3 regions of the Arthrobacter sp. Z1-15 genome follow, and region 3 is predicted to be linked to each of the others. Evidence: predicted binding sites of a transcription regulator. Region 3 holds the regulator's gene; each other region holds the start of a gene.

Region 1 (5,873 bases), 710 kb from region 3:
CCCAGGAGCTCCATGGTTTCCTCGGCGCTGATGCCCACGCGGCCGGTGATCAGCGGCATGCGGGTCATCACCTCGTTGACCAGCCGGCGGGGGTAGTCCGCACGCGGGATGAAGCGCGTGTCGCGGTTGGTGACGATGCCCAGCAGCTTGTTGTCCGCGTCGACGACCGGCAGGCCGGAGACACGGAAGTGGGCGCAGAGGTCGTCCAGTTCCTGGAGGGTGGCGTCCGGGGAGATAGTCACCGGGTTGGTGATCATGCCGGATTCGCTGCGCTTGACGCGGTCCACGTGCTCGGCCTGGTCGGGGATGGACAGGTTGCGGTGAATGACGCCAAGACCGCCCTGGCGGGCCATGGCGATGGCCATGCGGGATTCGGTGACCGTGTCCATGGCCGCGGAAAGCAGCGGGGTGTGCACGGTGATCCGCTTGGACAGGCGGGAAGACGTATCTGCCTCGGACGGGATGACGTCCGTCGGGCCGGGCAGCAGCAGGACGTCGTCGTAGGTCAGGCCGATGAAGCCGAACGGATCATGCTCTGGGGACTGCTGGCTCAAAACTACGCCTCTTTCGCGGGGGACCGGAGGGATGGAGGAGAACCGGGAAAGGACCGGTTGGCTTCCTTACATCCTAAAACGAAAGCCACCGCGTCCCTATTCCAAAAGCTGGCGCGTGGTATCGGTCACAGCGGTTCCCTCCCAACCCAGGGACAGCAGGATCCGCCGGGCAAGTTCGGGCGCGGTGGTCTCCAGGTACGTCCGCCCCAAGTGGTCATAGTCCATGTAGACAAACATGTTGCCGATAATCCCGGGGCACTCATCCGCAGTGCAGAGCTGGTCCGTCATGTCGACGGCATGGACTCCGGGCAGGCCGTCCAGTTCCGTCAGCGGTGACACGGGGGCCAGCAGCTGGCTGCGCGGCAGCGTGCACGCCTGCGTGGAGAGGTCATTGGCAGCCAGGCACTTCACCATGTCGAAGTCGAAACGGGGATTGTCGCGCATGGCCAGCACATGGGTTCCGGCAGCAGCGAAACCGGCGATGCCCGCTTCGTATCCGTCGGCGAGGACCTCGTCCGGGGAACTGGGCGCCGTCACTGAGGCGACGGTGAAGACGGCGTCAGGCCCGGTTTCCAGCACGTAGTTCCGGGACGCGGCGTTGAAGGCATTGCACTCGGGGGTGCGGCTTTCGGACTCGGCGCCGTAGCGGCAGCCCGGCTTCAGCAGTGCGATCAGGTGCCAGTTGTTGGCCCTGGCCACGGGGCCGAGGGCGGAAAGCCACTGCTGGGCGTGCGAGTCCCCCAGCACGACGACGGTCCGGGCCGCCCCCTCCCCCGTTCCGACGCGAAGGCAGCCGTCCAGCAGCGGATCCGCGGGCATGTACGTTTCTTCGCAGGCTCCGTCGGTGCGTGCCCATTCAGCACCCATCCCCGTGGAGGAAGGCTTGACCGCGGCCTCCCGGGAGCCGGCGAATTCGAAGCCCGGGCCCAGCGCCAGGGCACCGGGGTTGTCCACAACCGACTGCCGGTTGGCTGCCTGTTCCTGGCTGCGGACCGAGGCCTGCCAGCCGGTCAGCGGCGCCGCCACCAGCGCCAGGCTGGCGGCAACGACGACGGCGGTACGCCAGAGCCGGTTGTGGGGCCGGGCCCAGGCGGCCAAAGGTGTTTCCACCAGCCGGGTGGTCAACACCGCCAGGGCACATGACGCGGCAATGACCGCAGCCCCGTCCAGCAGCCCGGCGTTTTCCTTATCGGCGGCCACCAGCCAGAACACGAGGACCGGCCAGTGCCAGAGGTACAGCGCGTAGGAGGTGTTCCCCATGGCGACCAGCGGTTTGGCGGACAGGAAGCGGTCGGCTCCGGCGGCGCTGCCGGTGTCGCCGGCGATGATGATCAGGGCTGCAGCCAGGGTGGGCCACAGCGCCATGTACCCGGGGAACTGCTGTTGGACCTGCAGCACCAGGCCGCAGCTGAGCATCGCTGCCACACCGGCCCAGCCCATGACGATGCGCGGCACCCGGCCGAAGCGCAGGTACGGCAGAACCAGGGCAAGCAGTGAGCCCAGCGCGAATTCCCAGAGCCTGGTCCGGGTGTCGAAGTAGGCGTAGCCCTGGTTGGCGGCCGTCTGCCAGATGGAAAAAGCCAGCGAGCAGGCAAAGACAGTTCCGAAGACGCCCATCAGGACGTGCCGGTAGCGCAGCCCCAGCCGGCGGTCGGCGACTGCCGCTCCGGCGAAGATCAGCGGCCACAGGAGGAAAACCTGTCCCTGGACGGAAAGGGACCAGAAGTGCTGGAGGGCGCTGGCCGAGCTGTTGTCCCGTGCGTAGTAGTCCACGGAGCTGTTGGCCAGGGTCCAGTTCTGGACGTAAAAGAGCGATGACCAGGCCTGTGTGAAGACCGCGTTCCACTTGGGCAGGAGCCAGGCGGAGGCGGCGAGCACTGCGGCCAGCACGACGGCGGCCGCGGGCAGCAGTCCCTTGAACCGGCGCAGCCAGTAGCGGCCCAATTCCAGCGGCCGGCCGGACTCGACCGTGCGGACAAAAGAGCCGGTGAGGAGGAACGCCGAGATCAGGAGGAAAATGTCCACTCCCCCGGACACCCGGCCCAGCCACACGTGGTAAACCACCACGAGCACCACGGCCAGCGCGCGCAGGCCCTGCACTTCGGGCCGGTAGCGCCGGTCCTGTGCGGCCGGTGCCGCGTCTAGACTCACGATAAAAAACTTCCTCTGATCCGAAACAACCGGTGAAGTTTACCGTCCGGACCACCGCGTTCCCTGACCGTTTTGGGCGTAGTCCGGCTCTGCGCCCGGGCCGGAACAGACAAAAGCCCCGGTACGGCCGCGGAAATCCGCTGCTGTACCGGGGCTTTTACGGTGCCTAGTGCTGGTGACCGTGATCTTCGTCGTCGTCGGCCGGCTTCTCGACCACAAGAGCTTCTGTGGTGAGGACCAGCGCGGCGATGGACGCAGCGTTGCGCAGTGCTGAGCGCGTGACCTTGACGGGATCGATGATGCCCGCTTCGATCAGGTTTTCGTACTCGCCGGTTACGGCGTTGAAGCCGTTGTTGACCTCGAGGTCGGTGACCTTGGCGACAACAACCATGCCTTCGGCGCCGGCGTTCTCGGCGATCCAGCGAAGCGGCTGCGCCAGGGCTCGGCGGACCAGGCCCACGGCGGTGGCGGCGTCGCCTTCGAGCTTGGCAACCTCCGGGTCCGTGTCCAGGGCCTTGGCAGCGTGGACCAGTGCGGAACCGCCGCCGGCCACAATGCCCTCTTCCAGGGCTGCACGCGTCGAGGACACGGCGTCTTCGATGCGGTGCTTCTTTTCCTTCAGCTCCACCTCGGTGGCTGCGCCAACCTTGATGACGCCAATGCCGCCGGAAAGCTTGGCCAGGCGTTCCTGCAGCTTCTCGCGGTCCCAGTCGGAATCCGTGCGCTCAATCTCCGCGCGGATCTGGGCAACACGGTCTGCGACGTCGGCTTCGGAGCCCGACCCGTCAACAATGGTGGTGCTGTCCTTCGTCACGGTGATGCGGCGGGCGGAACCCAGCACCTCCAGTCCAACCTGGTCCAGCTTCAGGCCCAGGTCAGGCGAGACAACCTGCGCACCCGTGAGGGTGGCGATGTCCTGCATCATGGCCTTGCGGCGGTCGCCGAAGCCCGGAGCCTTGACGGCTACGACGTTCAGGGTGCCGCGGATCTTGTTGACCACCAGCGTGGACAGGGCTTCGCCCTCAATGTCCTCGGCGATGATGAACAGCGGCTTGGAGGCCTGCAGCGCCTTTTCCAGCAGCGGCAGGAACTCGGCAACCGAGGAAATCTTGCCGGAGTTGATCAGGATGAGCGCGTCTTCGAGGACGGCTTCCTGGCGCTCCGGATCAGTCACAAAGTACGGGGACAGGTAGCCCTTGTCGAACTGCATGCCTTCGGTGATGACCAGCTCGGTCTGCGTCGAGGAGGATTCCTCGATGGTGATGACGCCGTCCTTGCCGACGGTGTCAAAGGCCTTGGCCAGCAGTTCGCCGATCTCCATGCTCTGGGCGGAGATGGCAGCGACGTGCGCAACCTGGTTGCCTTCAACTTCCTTGGCGTTTTCCAGCAGCCGTGCGGCCACTGCCTCGACTGCGATCTCCATGCCGCGCTTGAGCTGGCCCGGAGCTGCGCCGGCAGCAACGTTGCGCAGGCCTTCCTTGACCAGTGCCTGCGCGAGGACTGTTGCGGTGGTGGTGCCGTCACCGGCAACATCGTTGGTCTTTGTGGCTACTTCCTTGGCCAGCTGTGCGCCAAGGTTCTCGTACGGGTCATCCAGCTCCACCTCGCGGGCGATGGTGACGCCGTCGTTGGTGATGGTGGGAGCGCCCCAGGTCTTGGCGAGCACTACGTTGCGGCCGCGCGGGCCGAGGGTCACCTTAACGGTGTTGGCCAGCTTGTCGACGCCGGCTTCCAGCGAGCGGCGGGCGGAGTCGTTGAACTCCAATTGCTTTGCCATGTGTGTGTCCTTTCCGACAGCTACATCTGCACCTGCATCAGAAAACCCCGGCCAGATTGGCCGGGGTTTTCCTTTTTCAACTACTTAACGACGATGGCCAGTACGTCGCGGGCGGACAGCACCAGGTATTCCTGGCCGCCGTGCTTGACTTCGGTTCCGCCGTACTTCGAGTAGATGACAACGTCACCCTCGGAAACGTCAACGGGAACGCGGTTGCCGTTGTCATCAACGCGGCCGGGGCCTACTGCGACAACTTCACCCTCCTGGGGCTTTTCCTTGGCGGTGTCCGGGATAACGAGGCCGGAAGCAGTGGTCTGCTCGGCTTCGAGGGGGCGGACAACAATACGATCCTCAAGGGGCTTAATCGAGACCGACACTCGGGCTCTCCTTTGCGTAGTTACTAACGGATGTGGACCGTCGGTGGGCGCTGGCCGTCGTCGCGGTGCCGGTTGGCGCTTCCCTCAGGAATTAGCACCCTCACTGGGAGAGTGCTAGCTCCGACTTTATGCAACGGTTAGCACTCGGTCAAGGCGAGTGCCAATACTGGCGTGCCGGGGGCCTCCGCCCGGAGCTTCATCTCGCGTCATCCGGTCCTTCAACTTGCCTTAGCCTTACCTAACCGATAGTTTTCAGGTGCGTTCTATTAGCAAACATTTCTGTGACCTATTGGTTTTTCTGCGTCCGCTTCAGGAGTATCCCGCCGGACCGGACCCAAGCAACTGGAGCTCCCCAAGTGAAAAGTATCGTGAAGTCCCGCCTTGTCGCCGGCACCGCCCTGGCTTCCCTCCTCGCGCTGAGCGCCTGCGGAGCGGAGACTGCCGCCACTGCGGATTCAGCCCCCGAACAGACCAACATCACGGTGGAGCATGCCCAGGGCAGCACCGAGGTCCCGGTTAACCCTGAAACCGTGTACACCTTCGACCTTGGCGCCCTCGACACCATGGACGCACTCGACATCGACGTCGACGGCGTACCTGCTGCCAATTTCCCCGAAAGCCTCTCCAAGTACGCCGGCGATGACTACGCCAAGATCGGCTCCATGAAGGAACCGGACTTCGAAGCCATCAGCGAGGGCGCCCCCGACCTGATCATCATCTCCGGCCGCGTAGCCGCCTCCTACGAGGAACTGAGCAAGATCGCCCCCACCATCGACCTGAGCGTTGACGCGGCCGATTCCATGGCGTCCTTCAAGGAAGTGACCGGCACCCTGGGCCGCATCTTCGACAAGGAAGACGCAGCCGACGAGAAGCTCGCCGCCATCGACAAGCGCATCGAAGAGACCAAGACCGCTGCCGCGGATGCCGGCACCGGGCTGATTGTCATGACGAGCGGCGGAGAAATGACCGCCTACGGCGCCGGCTCCCGCTTCGGCATCATCCACGACGTCCTCG
Region 2 (5,873 bases), 1.4 Mb from region 3:
CGCCCAGCGCCAGCTGAAGCTGCTGCAGTGGTCCATCCCGCTTTTCTCCGGCGCAGTGATCGTCATGGGCGCCCAGCACGGTGAAATGCAGCGGGCCAGCAACGTCCTCCAGGGCCTCTTGCGGTCCTAGAACCGGCAGATCCCGGCCGGGAGATTCCGCCCGGCCGGGACAGCCCGACAGGCCGGACGTCATTTTCCTTTCCGGGCCCGACTTTTTCGGGTTTCCCCGCTCTGCACGCTATACATCCTTCGGCCCCCATGGTTATGTTCGAACAATGGGCGCCGAAGTGAACAGCAAAACCTACAGCCGCGAGCAGCGCACGCGTTACCGCCAGCGACTGCTCGAGAACCTCGACCGCTTTGCCGGATATCTGTCCACCGCGCAGTTCGCAGACACCTCCAGCATCGGGCTTGAGTTGGAGCTGAACCTGACCAATCAGGACTTTGCTCCTGCGCTCCGGAATACTGCAGTTCTGGAGAAGATCGCGGACCCGGCCTTCCAGACCGAAATTGGTGCCTTCAACATCGAGATGAACCACCCGGCGCTGTCCATCAAGGGGTCCGGCCTGAGGGACCTTGAAGATTCCCTCCGGTTTCAACTGAACCGGGCAGATACGCGTGCCGCTGAGGTGAAGACGGAGATTCTGATGGTCGGGATCCTGCCGACCCTCCAGCCTGCAGTGCTCGAGGACAAGGAATGGCTGAGCGCGGGCAAGCGCTATGCGGCCTTGAACACGTCGGTTCTCCAGGCCCGCGGTGAAGATGTGCACGTGGACCTGCGGGGTACGGAGCCGTTGTCCTTTTACGCCAAGAACATTGCCCCTGAGGCTGCCTGCACCTCCGTGCAGCTTCATTTGGAGGTCAGCCCGGAAGATTTCGCCCCGGCCTGGAACGCCGCCCAGATCATTGCCGCTCCCCAGGTGGCCCTTGCCGCCAACTCCCCCGTCTTCCTGGAACATATTCTGTGGCACGAAACCCGCATCGAGCTTTTTAAGCAGGCCATCGATACCCGCCCTCCCGAGATGAGGAACCAGGGGGTGCGGCCCCGCGTGTGGTTTGGCGAACGGTGGATCACCTCGATTTTTGACCTGTTTGAGGAAAACGTCCGCTACTTCCCGGCGCTCCTGCCGGAACTGTCACGCAGCAGCGGAGGCTCAACGGCCGCCGGGGCCCCCCTGCTCCCGGAACTGAGGCTGCACAACGGAACGGTCTACCGGTGGAACCGCCCCATATATGACCCCGGCGAGCACACCCCCAATCTGCGCCTGGAAAACCGGATCCTTCCGGCCGGCCCCACCGTTCTTGATGTCGTTTCCAATGCCGCCTTCTTTTACGGCCTGGTCCAGCACCTCCGCACCGCGGACCGGCCGCTGTGGAGCCGGCTGGCCTTCAAGAGTGCGGCTGACAACTTCCTGGCCTGCGCACGGTCGGGGCTGGAGGCAACCGTCTATTGGCCGGGCATTGGCGAAACCCCTGTCGCCGAACTGATCATCCGGCACCTGATTCCGCAGGCGGCTTCCGGGCTCCGGGAGCTGGGCGTCGACGACAACCTGATCGGCCGGTATCTCGATGTCATCAGGGAACGGGCACGCACCGAACAAAACGGAGCATCCTGGCAGATTGCCTACCTGCGCAGGCTTGAGCGCCAAGGCCTGGACCGCAGGCCCGCACTGGCGGAAATGACCCGCCGGTACTGGGAAAACATGCACACCAACGCCCCCGTCCATGAGTGGCCGGTGGACTGAGCCGGACCTGCCGGGAAAGTTTTGCTGCCCGGGGCACGAAAACCGTTCCGGTTCTGGCACTCCCCCATGGAGAGTGCTAATCTAATTTCATTCTTGAGCCGATGTGACTCAAGTTATCGACCCTTCTGAAGTTCCGAATATCGATTCGCCTGCCGTGCAGGTGGGCGTAAGGAGTTGATGACAGATGGCCATGAAGTTTGATCCATTCCGCGAACTCGACCGTATGGCAGGAGCCCTGCTGGATCCGCGGCAGCGGCTGCGGTTGATGCCCATTGACCTCTACCGAGAGGGCGACCACTACATCCTGAATGCCGATCTGCCCGGCATTGACCCGGGTTCCGTCGATGTGGACGTGGACGGCCAGCTGCTGACCATCCGGGCAGAACGCACCATCCAGGCCTCCGACGGCGTTACCTGGCTAACCCGGGAACGCGAATCCGGTTCGTTCCTGCGCCAGCTGAACCTCGGCCAGGGGATTGATATTGAGGGTATTTCCGCCAAGTACGAGAACGGCGTCCTCAGCGTTCTGATTCCGGTCAGCGAAAGGGCGAAGCCCCGCAAGATCGAGGTGTCTTCCTCCTACAAGGATTCGAACACCATCAGCGGCCAGTCCAGCTCGGAATCGGTAAGCTCGTCGGCTTCGAGCAGCTCCGGCTCCATGGAGTCCGGTTCCGGTTCTTCAGGGTCGGGCTCCGGCTCTTCCGGCTCGGGCTCTTCGGGCGACCAGGGCTCCGGCATCTAGGGACCCCGGCGACTCCCGGAGCTAGCGAACGGAGCTAGCGACCGCCGGCACCAATGACGACGGCGGCGCCCCACCCGTGAAGGTGAGGCGCCGCCGTCGTCGTGCGTTGAAGCGTCCGGACTTTAGCCCAGGCGGGTCTTCAAGTTGGCATCGAGCTCAGCGAGGAATTCCTCGGTGGTCAGGTAGGCCTGGTCCGGGCCGACCAGGGCCGCGAGGTCCTTGGTCATCTTGCCGGACTCGACCGTCTTGATGACAACATCTTCGAGGGTCTCCGCGAAGTTGATGACCTCGGGGGTGTTGTCCAGCTTGCCGCGGTGCATCAGGCCACGGGTCCACGCGAAGATCGAGGCGATCGGGTTCGTGGAGGTGGGCTTGCCCTGCTGGTGCTGGCGGTAGTGGCGCGTGACCGTGCCGTGGGCTGCTTCGGCCTCAACGGTCTTGCCGTCGGGGGTCATCAGCACGGAGGTCATCAGGCCCAGCGAGCCGAAGCCCTGTGCCACGGTGTCGGACTGGACGTCGCCGTCGTAGTTCTTGCAGGCCCAGACGTAGCCGCCTTCCCACTTCATCGCGGAGGCAACCATGTCATCAATCAGGCGGTGCTCGTAGGTCAGGCCGGCTGCTTCGAACTGGTCCTTGAACTCGGCGTCGAAGACTTCCTGGAACAGGTCCTTGAACTGGCCGTCGTAGGCCTTCAGGATCGTGTTCTTGGTGGAGAGGTACACCGGGTAGTTCCGCTGCAGGCCGTAGGCGAAGGACGCCCGGGCGAAGTCGCGGATGGAGTCGTTGAAGTTGTACATACCCATGGCCACGCCGCCGTCGTCACCGTACGTGACAACCTGGGTCTTGATTTCTTCCCCGCCGTCCTTGGGGGTGTAGGTCAGCGTCAGGGTGCCCGCACCGGGGACCTTGAAGTTGGTGGCCTTGTACTGGTCGCCGTGTGCGTGGCGGCCGATGATGATCGGCTTGTTCCAGCCCGGGACCAGGCGCGGGATGTTGGAAATGATGATCGGTTCGCGGAAGACGACGCCGCCGAGGATGTTGCGGATGGTCCCGTTCGGGGAAACCCACATCTTCTTCAGGCCGAATTCTTCAACACGTGCCTCATCCGGAGTGATGGTGGCGCACTTGACGCCCACGCCGTGTTCCTTGATGGCGTTGGCAGCGTCGATGGTGACCTGGTCATCAGTGGCATCGCGGTTCTGGATGGAGAGGTCGTAGTACTTCAGGTCTACGTCCAGGTACGGGTTGATCAGGCGGTCCTTGATGAACTGCCAGATGATGCGGGTCATCTCGTCGCCGTCGAGTTCTACAACAGAACCCACAACCTTGATTTTGTCAGCCACACGATCTCCTTGTGTGTTGGTGGGCACCGGAGCATGACTTGTGGCATGACGGAGCCCGTCTTTTTGGTCTGTATTTGTGTCCAACTATGCCACAGCCCACTAGAGGCGCCCTAAACTCCGGGACCGCAGATTACTCCGGCGGTCCCGCAGCCAGGCCGCGGACGAGGCCGTGTTCTAGTGGAAGAAGTGCCGGGCGCCGGTGAAGTACATGGTCACGCCCGCAGCGTTTGCGGCTTCGATAACTTCGTTGTCGCGGATGGATCCGCCCGGCTGGACGACGGCGCGGACTCCCGCGTCGATCAGGATCTGCAGTCCGTCTGCGAAGGGGAAAAATGCGTCGGAGGCAGCAACGGAACCGCGGGCTCGTTCGTCGTCCGGGCCGCCGAGGGTGTTGGCCCGTTCTACGGCGAGGCGGCAGGAATCCACCCGGTTGACCTGGCCCATGCCCACTCCCACCGAGGCGCCGTTCTTAGCCAGAAGGATGGCGTTGGACTTGGCAGCGCGGACTGCGGTCCAGGCGAAGGCCAGATCGGACAGCGTTGCGTCATCAGCTGCGGGGCCGGACACGAGCGTCCAGTTCTCGGGGTTGTCTCCCTCTGCCTGCATCTTGTCTGACTTTTGGATCAGCATGCCTCCGGAGACCTGCCGGAACTCGGCTGCATTGCGGCCGTAGCCCTCGGGCAGGGTCAGCAGGCGGATGTTCTTCTTCGCGGAGAGCATCTCCACAGCTTCAGGATCGAAATCGGGGGCAATGACAACCTCGGTGAAGATGTCCCGGACCGTTGCGGCCATTCCGGCGGTGACGGTTCGGTTGGCTGCGATGACGCCGCCGAAAGCGGAGACCGGATCACAGGCGTGGGCTTTCGCATGGGCATCTGCGATGGGGTCGGCTGCATCCGGGGAAGCGACCGCAACACCGCAGGGATTTGCATGCTTCACGACGGCGACGGCCGGCTCATCGAAGTCGAAGGCGGCGCGCAGCGCGGCGTCCGCGTCCACGTAGTTGTTGTAGGACATGGCCTTGCCGTGCAGCTGGTCTGCCTGGGCAACTCCGGGCAGGGCACTCTTGTCCACGTAGAGGGCAGCGTCCTGGTGCGGGTTTTCGCCGTAGCGCAGGACCTCCGACCGCTCCAGCGCCAGGCCGGTGTAGGCAGGCCAGCTGGTGCCTTCCGCGGTTCCGTCACCGAACTGCTCCGCGGTCCAGGCCGCTACGGCGTTGTCATAGGCTGCTGTGGAGGCGAACGCTTCAGCGGCCAGGCGGCGTCGCTGGCTGAGGTCAAATCCGCCCTCTGCCGCTGCCGTCACGACGTCGGAATACTTCTCCGGGTCCACTACGACGGCGACCGAGGGGTGGTTCTTAGCTGCGGCCCGGACCATTGACGGTCCCCCGATGTCGATCTGCTCGACAACCTCGTCCTGGCTGGCTCCGGACTTTACCGTCTGCACAAACGGGTAGAGGTTCACGACCACCAGGTCGAAGGGCTCAATTTCCATCTCTTCCAGCTGCGTCACGTGGTCTTCGCGGCGCCGGTCGGCAAGGATTCCGGCGTGAATGCGGGGGTGCAGCGTCTTGACCCGGCCGTCGAGGCATTCCGCGAATCCGGTGACGTCGGCAACCTCGGTGACCTCAACGCCGGCCGCAGCGATCTGCTTAGCGGTGGAGCCGGTGGATACGATGCTCACTCCGGCTGCGGCCAGGCCCTGCGCAAGTTCCGTCAGTCCCGTCTTGTCGTAGACCGAGATCAGGGCCCGGCGGATAGGAACACGGTTCAGCGGCTGTGAGCTCACGCAAATCTCCAAAATCAGGGGGTGTCGGTGGCTACAGTTTAGGTCACACACCCGTAGCGGGCAGAGTGTGAAGCGCTGACCGGGACCAGCTGCCGTAATACCGTTTTCCCGGCTGGAAGTTACTGGCTCTGGACCGGCAGCTTCGGCGCGGTGGAGCGGTAGGTGTGTCCGGTGGGTGTCCTGGTGAGAACCGTGTGCCGTTCCGGCGGCGGTGTCCAGGCAGCGGCAACTTCAACGCGTGCTTCCCAGCCTGGT
Region 3 (5,873 bases):
CGTCGCCGGGCTCATGGCTGACGGACTGGTGGACCCGAAGGCTGCACTCACCGGCCGTGTGCTGCTCACGACGAAGGGCCGCCTGCTCGCAGACGCCGTCGTGCGCCGCCTGCTCCCGGACTAGACGGATCCGGCGGGAGCTGAAGGCAACCGCTTAGCCAGGCAACAACCAGGGATAATGCAGAACAAAGGACCCCGGGCGGCAGCAGTGCCGGCCCGGGGTCCTTTGTGTGTCTGCGGAGGGTTACTGGATGCGGCGCAGGTTCAGCCGGTACCGGTAGGGGCGCCCGCGGTTGACCTCGATGCCGGCGACAACCGAGGAAACGGCAATGGCAACCCAGAGCAGGGCGTTCAGGATGGCGAAGACCCAGCCGATTCCGGGAATGAAGGACAGCAGCCAGGCCACCAGGGCAATGATGGTGGGAGGGAGGGTGAAGTTCAGCGCTTCCTTGGATTCCTGCGCGGTGAACGGGCCGCGGTCACGGAAGACCAGGTAAATGATCAGGGACGGAATGAACCCCAGGATGCCGCCGAAGTGGGCCATCGTGGCCCACTGCCGGTCCTCGGAGGCAGTCAGGGGCAGGGCAGTGGCCGGAGCGCCCTGATAGGCGGGACGAGCGCCGGAACCCCGGTCGTCGGACTGGGGGTGGTGGTTCTGACGTATGTTCGACACTGCTGTTTCCTTTGTGACTCTGGACGCCTGGTCGGTTCGGTTTACTGCCCTACATCTCATCTAGGTTACTGGCAACCGGGCTCCGTCCCGGCACGCGGGGCCGTGCGCGGGTCGCTACGGAACGGTCAGGAAGTCGATCACTTCCTCCACCCGGCCCAGCAGGGAGGGCTCGAGATCGGCGTATGAGGTGACTGCGCCCAGCAGTTTCTTCCACCCCACGGCCACGTCCGTGTGGTCCCGGTGCGGCCAGCCCAGGCCTTTCAGGATGCCCGTTTTCCAGTCTTCGTTCCGGGGGACAACCGGCCAGGCGGAGAGGCCGATGGTCTGCGGTTTGATGGCCTGCCACACGTCCACGTACGGGTGCCCCACGATGAGCACGTTTCCGCGTGCACCCGGATGCTTCATGGCCTCGGCGGCAATGCGGGACTCCTTGGAACCGGCCACCAGATGGTCCACCAGTATTCCCAGCCGTCGCCCCGGGCCCGGATTGAAGTCCCGGACGGCAGCGTACAGGTCATCCACCCCGTGCAGGGGTTCGACGACGATGCCCTCCACACGGAGGTCGTCGCCCCACACCTTCTCCACCAGTTCGGCGTCGTGCTTGCCTTCCACCCAGATGCGGCTCGCCCGTGCCGTGCGCGCCCGCACGTTGTCCACCCGAAGGGAACCCGACGCCGTTCGCCGCGACGCAGGTGCCGCGGCCTTGACGGCGGGCACCACTTCCACCGGTTCGCCGTCGAGCAGGAAGCCGAAACCCAGTTCGAAGGACTTGGTTTTCCCCCGGCGGTCCTCCAGCACCATCAGATGCAGTCCGCCGGACTTCTCCACCCGCACCACCGCTCCGACCCAGCCGCTCTGCACGTCTTCGAGCACCAGGCCCGCCTCGGCTCCGACTTTGGGAAGTGTTTTCCGGGCCGGAGCACTGATGTCCTGCGGCCCCCACGAAAAGTTGGACACTGGTGTTTTCCTCGCTTTGGTTGGTCCGCTGCAGCCGGCAAGTGCACGTCCGGCAGCAGTGCGGCACGGGCCACTCAATGCTAGCAACGACCCCGATCCGTATTAGACTTAGCACTTAGGCATGGTGAGTGCTAACCGGGAACGCTCCGGGCACACAGAACATACGGCCATCAGCGAGGGAGGGAAAACCATGAGTGAACCACGCAGACTCGAGGTGCTCCGGGCCATTGTTGAGGACTATGTCCATTCGCGCGAACCCGTTGGCTCCAAGGCCCTCGTGGAGAGGCACCAGCTCGGCGTCTCCAGCGCAACCATCCGCAACGACATGGCGGCCCTTGAAGAAGAGGGGCTGATTGTTGCTCCCCACACTTCAGCCGGCCGCATCCCCACCGACAAGGGCTACCGGCTGTTTGTCGACCGGATTTCGGACGTGAAGCCGCTCTCGGCGGCCGAGCGAAGGGCAATCCAGACCCTGCTGGAGGGCGCCGAAGACCTCGACGACGTGATGGAACGGACCGTCCGCCTGCTGTCGCAGCTGACCAACCAGGTGGCCGTTGTGCAGTATCCGCATCTGGGGAACGCACGCGTGCGGCACATCGAGTTTGTCCTGCTCGCACCTGCCCAGGTGCTGGTCGTCCTGATCTCAACCACCGGCCGGGTGGAGCAGCGCGTCATCACGATGCCGGACCAGGTCGCGGAACAGGACCTCCTGGAGCTGCGGCAGCATTTCCTCGCCGCGCTGGGCGGGACCCCGCTGACCCGTATCACCGGGCAGCTCGCCGAGTGCCTGGCAACGGTTCCGGCGCAGAAGCGGCGCAACGCCGGGGCACTGGCCCGCTGCCTCGAGCAGCTGGCCGGAATTAACCGCGAGGACCGCATGGTGATGGCGGGAACCGCCAACCTGGCCCGGTCCACCGTAGACTTTCCCCTGACGATCGGCCCGATCCTCGAGGCACTTGAGGAACAAGTGGTCATGCTTCGGTTGTTGTCCGAAATGGAGCAGGACGCCCGGGGTGTTTCCGTCCGGATCGGACGCGAAAACCCCCACGGTTCCTTGTCGGAGGCATCAGTGGTGGCCACCGGCTACGGACCGGATTCCTCGGCGAAGGTGGGTGTGCTGGGTCCAACCCGCATGGACTATCCCAACACCATGGCGACTGTCCGTGCCGTGGCCCGCTACCTTTCCCGGATACTGAACAACTAGAAAAACGTTAGACAATACAGCAGCAGTCGCCGGTGGCCGGCCCGCCTGAGGGCGGCCGGCCACCGGCGGAAGTCTTCGAAGCGAAGAGAACACCGCAGAAGCGGAAACTGCAATTACAGGAAGCGATGTGCACGAGTGAGCGATCACTACCAGGTCCTGGGCGTTGGACGCGACGCCACGGGCGAAGAAATCAAGAAGGCGTACCGGAAGCTGGCCCGAAAGCTGCACCCGGACGTCAACTCCGCTCCCGGAGCGCAGGACGAATTCAAGGCTGTGACCCACGCCTACGAGGTGCTGGCGGACCCGCAGAAACGCCGCATCTACGACACCACCGGCAATGAAAACGGCAACGACAACGGCTTCGGCGGCGGTGCCGGGTTCGGCGGCCAGGGCTTTGGCTTCCAGGACATTTTCGACACCTTCTTCGGCGGAGCCGGAGCGGGCGGCGGCCGGGGACCGGCCTCGCGCACCCGCCGCGGCCAGGACGCCCTGATCAACGTGCGGATCGACCTCAAGGATGCCGTTTTCGGCACCAACAAGAAGATCGACGTCGACACCGCCGTCACCTGCCCGACCTGCGACGGCAGCTGCTGCCAGCCCGGCACCTCCCCGCGGACCTGCGACATCTGCCACGGCACCGGCCAGGTGCAGCGCGCCGTCCGGTCCATCCTGGGCCAGGTCATGACCAGCGCTCCCTGCGGCTCCTGCCAGGGCTTCGGCTCGGTCATTCCGGACCCCTGCCACGAGTGCGCCGGCGAGGGCCGCGTCCGCAGCCGCCGCACCCTGAACATCAAGATCCCCGCCGGAGTTGCCACCGGCACGCGGATCCAGCTCAGCGGCCAGGGCGAAGCCGGAACCGCCGGCGGGCCCCAGGGCGATTTGTACGTGGAGATCCGGGTCAATGCAGATCCCACCTTCGTCCGCGAAGGTGATGACCTGCATGCCACTCTGACGGTTCCCATGACCGCAGCCGCCCTGGGCTCCTCGATCAACTTCGAGACGTTCGACGGCGACCGCGAGATCACCGTTAAGGCCGGCACCCAGTCGGGCGAGATCACCACCCTCAAGGGGCTGGGCGTCACTCACCTGCGCGGCTACGGCCGCGGAGACCTGCTGGTTCATCTGCACGTTGAAACCCCGCAGAAGCTGGACGCAGAGCAGGAAGAGCTCCTCCGCAAGCTGGCCCAGCTGCGCGGCGAGGAATACGCAGAGGGACGCCTGGCCGGCAGCGGTTCCGGTGTCTTCGCCAGGCTGCGGGACCGCCTGGGCAACCTCTAGCCATGACCAACCCCATCTTCTTCGGTGATCCGGGGGCCGTGCGCGCCGCGGTGCCCGGATCCGTGCTGGTAATCGAGGGGCCGGAGGCCCACCACGCTGTTGCCGTGAAACGCCTCGCCCCGGGCGAGCCGGTGGACATCGTGGACGGCGCGGGGCTGCGGCTAACTGGAACTGTGTCAGCTGCCTCGCCTGCGCGGCTGGAAGTTAGCGTGGAAGCCGTCACCGAAGAGGACGGAGCGGCCGAAACCCTGATACTGGTCCAGGCCCTGGCGAAGGGCGGCCGCGACGAGCAGGCCGTCGAAGCGGCAACGGAGCTCGGCGTGGACAGGGTCATCCCCTGGCAGTCCGAGCGCAGCATTGTCCGCTGGCGTGCGGACAAGGCCGCCAAGGGGCAGGCGAAATGGCAGGGCATTGTCACCGCCGCCGCCAAGCAGTCCCGGCGTTCAGCCGTGCCTTCGGTGGAAGAGCTGGCGGAGTCGAAGGCGCTGGCGCGCCGGCTTGCCGGGATTGACCTGGTGCTGGTGCTGCATGAGGAGGCCGACGGCGCCCTGGTTCCGGCGGTCACCGAGGCGCGCCGGCGCGCAGGGGACCGGCCGCTGAGCATTGCGGTGGTCGTGGGGCCGGAGGGCGGAATCAGCGCTTCGGAAGTGGAGCTGCTGCGCGGCGGCGGAGCCGTGGCTGTTCGCCTGGGCCTGCACGTGATGCGTTCTTCAACCGCGGGGCCTGCTGCCCTTGCCGTCCTGAATTCCGCGCTGGGCCGCTGGTAGGGCCGGGCAGCCGCTGGTAGGACGGGGCCCGGTGCTACTGGGCCGCTGAAGTGACGGTCACGCGCTTGGAATCTTCGTTGGCACGCTCCGTGCCGTGGAAGACGCTCACGCTGTACTCGCCGGCGGGCAGCTCAACGGTAAAGCGGAAGAGCGAGGGTCCGCCGGTGGAGGCCTCGAGTTCGGCGTAGCCCCGAGCCACGGCCTCTCCCGCGGGCCGGCCGTCAACGATGGGCTCCACCCGCCAGGACAGCTGCCCGCCTTCGGGCACGGCCGTACCCTGGACCGTGAGGCTGGGCTGCGTGCTGTCGCCCTCCTGCGGGTCGATGATCCAGATGGGTGCCATGAGTGCCGGGTCCCGCTGCTGAGGGCCCTCCAGGACTTCATGGCCGAAGGCCGTGTATCCCGCCTTGCCGTCCACCAGCAGCACTACTGAGGACTGGTGGCCAACGGTGGTGAGCCCGGCGTTGGAAGCTGCTGCGGTGGCGGTGTAGACCAGCTGCTGGACCGCGCGGTGCGCCATTCCTGCATCCATGGACGTTCCAAAAGCATCCTCGGAGATATCCACGGTGATGACGTTCTTGCCCGAGATTGAGGCGGAAACGCTGCCGGCCTTCTTCCACGGATTGAAGTAGTCGGGGTCCGACGGCGCGCCCGAGGTCATGGCCAGAACTGCTTCCCCGATGGGGTCGCCGTCCTTCTCTGCAGGCTGGAACTCCCGGTAGAGGTGTACGTCAGACCCGTTCAGGCCCAGCCAGTACACCGGGATGCGGCCCGGGGCGGGCTTGCCCTCGGCCGGAGGAGGGGCGCTCAGCGGAGCGGCAACAGTGCTCCCCGCAGCATCTCCGAAGGAGATGGGCATCGTAGTGGTGGGGGTAGCGGCGACCACTCCGCAGCCGCTGAGGAGGAGCGAAGAGACGGCCAGCAGTCCGAGGTATCCACGGCGGCCCGGCTGCGCCAACCGGCGTTTTAATCCCATTCAGTCCTCCTTTCGCAA

What was found. The regulator HrcA, encoded in region 3, represses chaperone genes, less so after heat shock. The targets are predictions, from matches to a motif close to TTNGCACTCGNNNNNNNCGAGTGCNAA.
Region 1: a site for HrcA is predicted at 4,997-5,023, ahead of groES (co-chaperone GroES). Genes of this name have one in related genera too.
Region 2: a site for HrcA is predicted at 1,799-1,825, ahead of M1D40_RS04140 (Hsp20/alpha crystallin family protein). Genes of this name have one in related genera too.

The regions. Positions count from the first base shown of each region.
Region 1 covers NZ_CP096454.1:3,039,252-3,045,124, forward strand. Annotated here, with positions in the region: gene guaB (IMP dehydrogenase) at 1-554, opposite strand, end outside; gene M1D40_RS13865 (acyltransferase family protein) at 651-2,705, opposite strand; gene groL (chaperonin GroEL) at 2,872-4,482, opposite strand; gene groES (co-chaperone GroES) at 4,563-4,859, opposite strand; gene M1D40_RS13880 (siderophore ABC transporter substrate-binding protein) at 5,216-5,873, shown strand, end outside.
Region 2 covers NZ_CP096454.1:884,965-890,837, reverse strand. Annotated here, with positions in the region: gene M1D40_RS04150 (hypothetical protein) at 1-130, shown strand, start outside; gene M1D40_RS04145 (glutamate--cysteine ligase) at 288-1,745, shown strand; gene M1D40_RS04140 (Hsp20/alpha crystallin family protein) at 1,930-2,487, shown strand; gene M1D40_RS04135 (NADP-dependent isocitrate dehydrogenase) at 2,610-3,776, opposite strand; gene purH (bifunctional phosphoribosylaminoimidazolecarboxamide formyltransferase/IMP cyclohydrolase) at 4,005-5,618, opposite strand; gene M1D40_RS04125 (HNH endonuclease) at 5,738-5,873, opposite strand, start outside.
Region 3 covers NZ_CP096454.1:2,325,262-2,331,134, reverse strand. Annotated here, with positions in the region: gene hemW (radical SAM family heme chaperone HemW) at 1-124, shown strand, start outside; gene M1D40_RS10655 (DUF4870 domain-containing protein) at 245-664, opposite strand; gene M1D40_RS10650 (DUF3097 domain-containing protein) at 788-1,630, opposite strand; gene hrcA (heat-inducible transcriptional repressor HrcA) at 1,821-2,834, shown strand; gene dnaJ (molecular chaperone DnaJ) at 2,970-4,112, shown strand; gene M1D40_RS10635 (16S rRNA (uracil(1498)-N(3))-methyltransferase) at 4,115-4,879, shown strand; gene M1D40_RS10630 (GerMN domain-containing protein) at 4,914-5,855, opposite strand.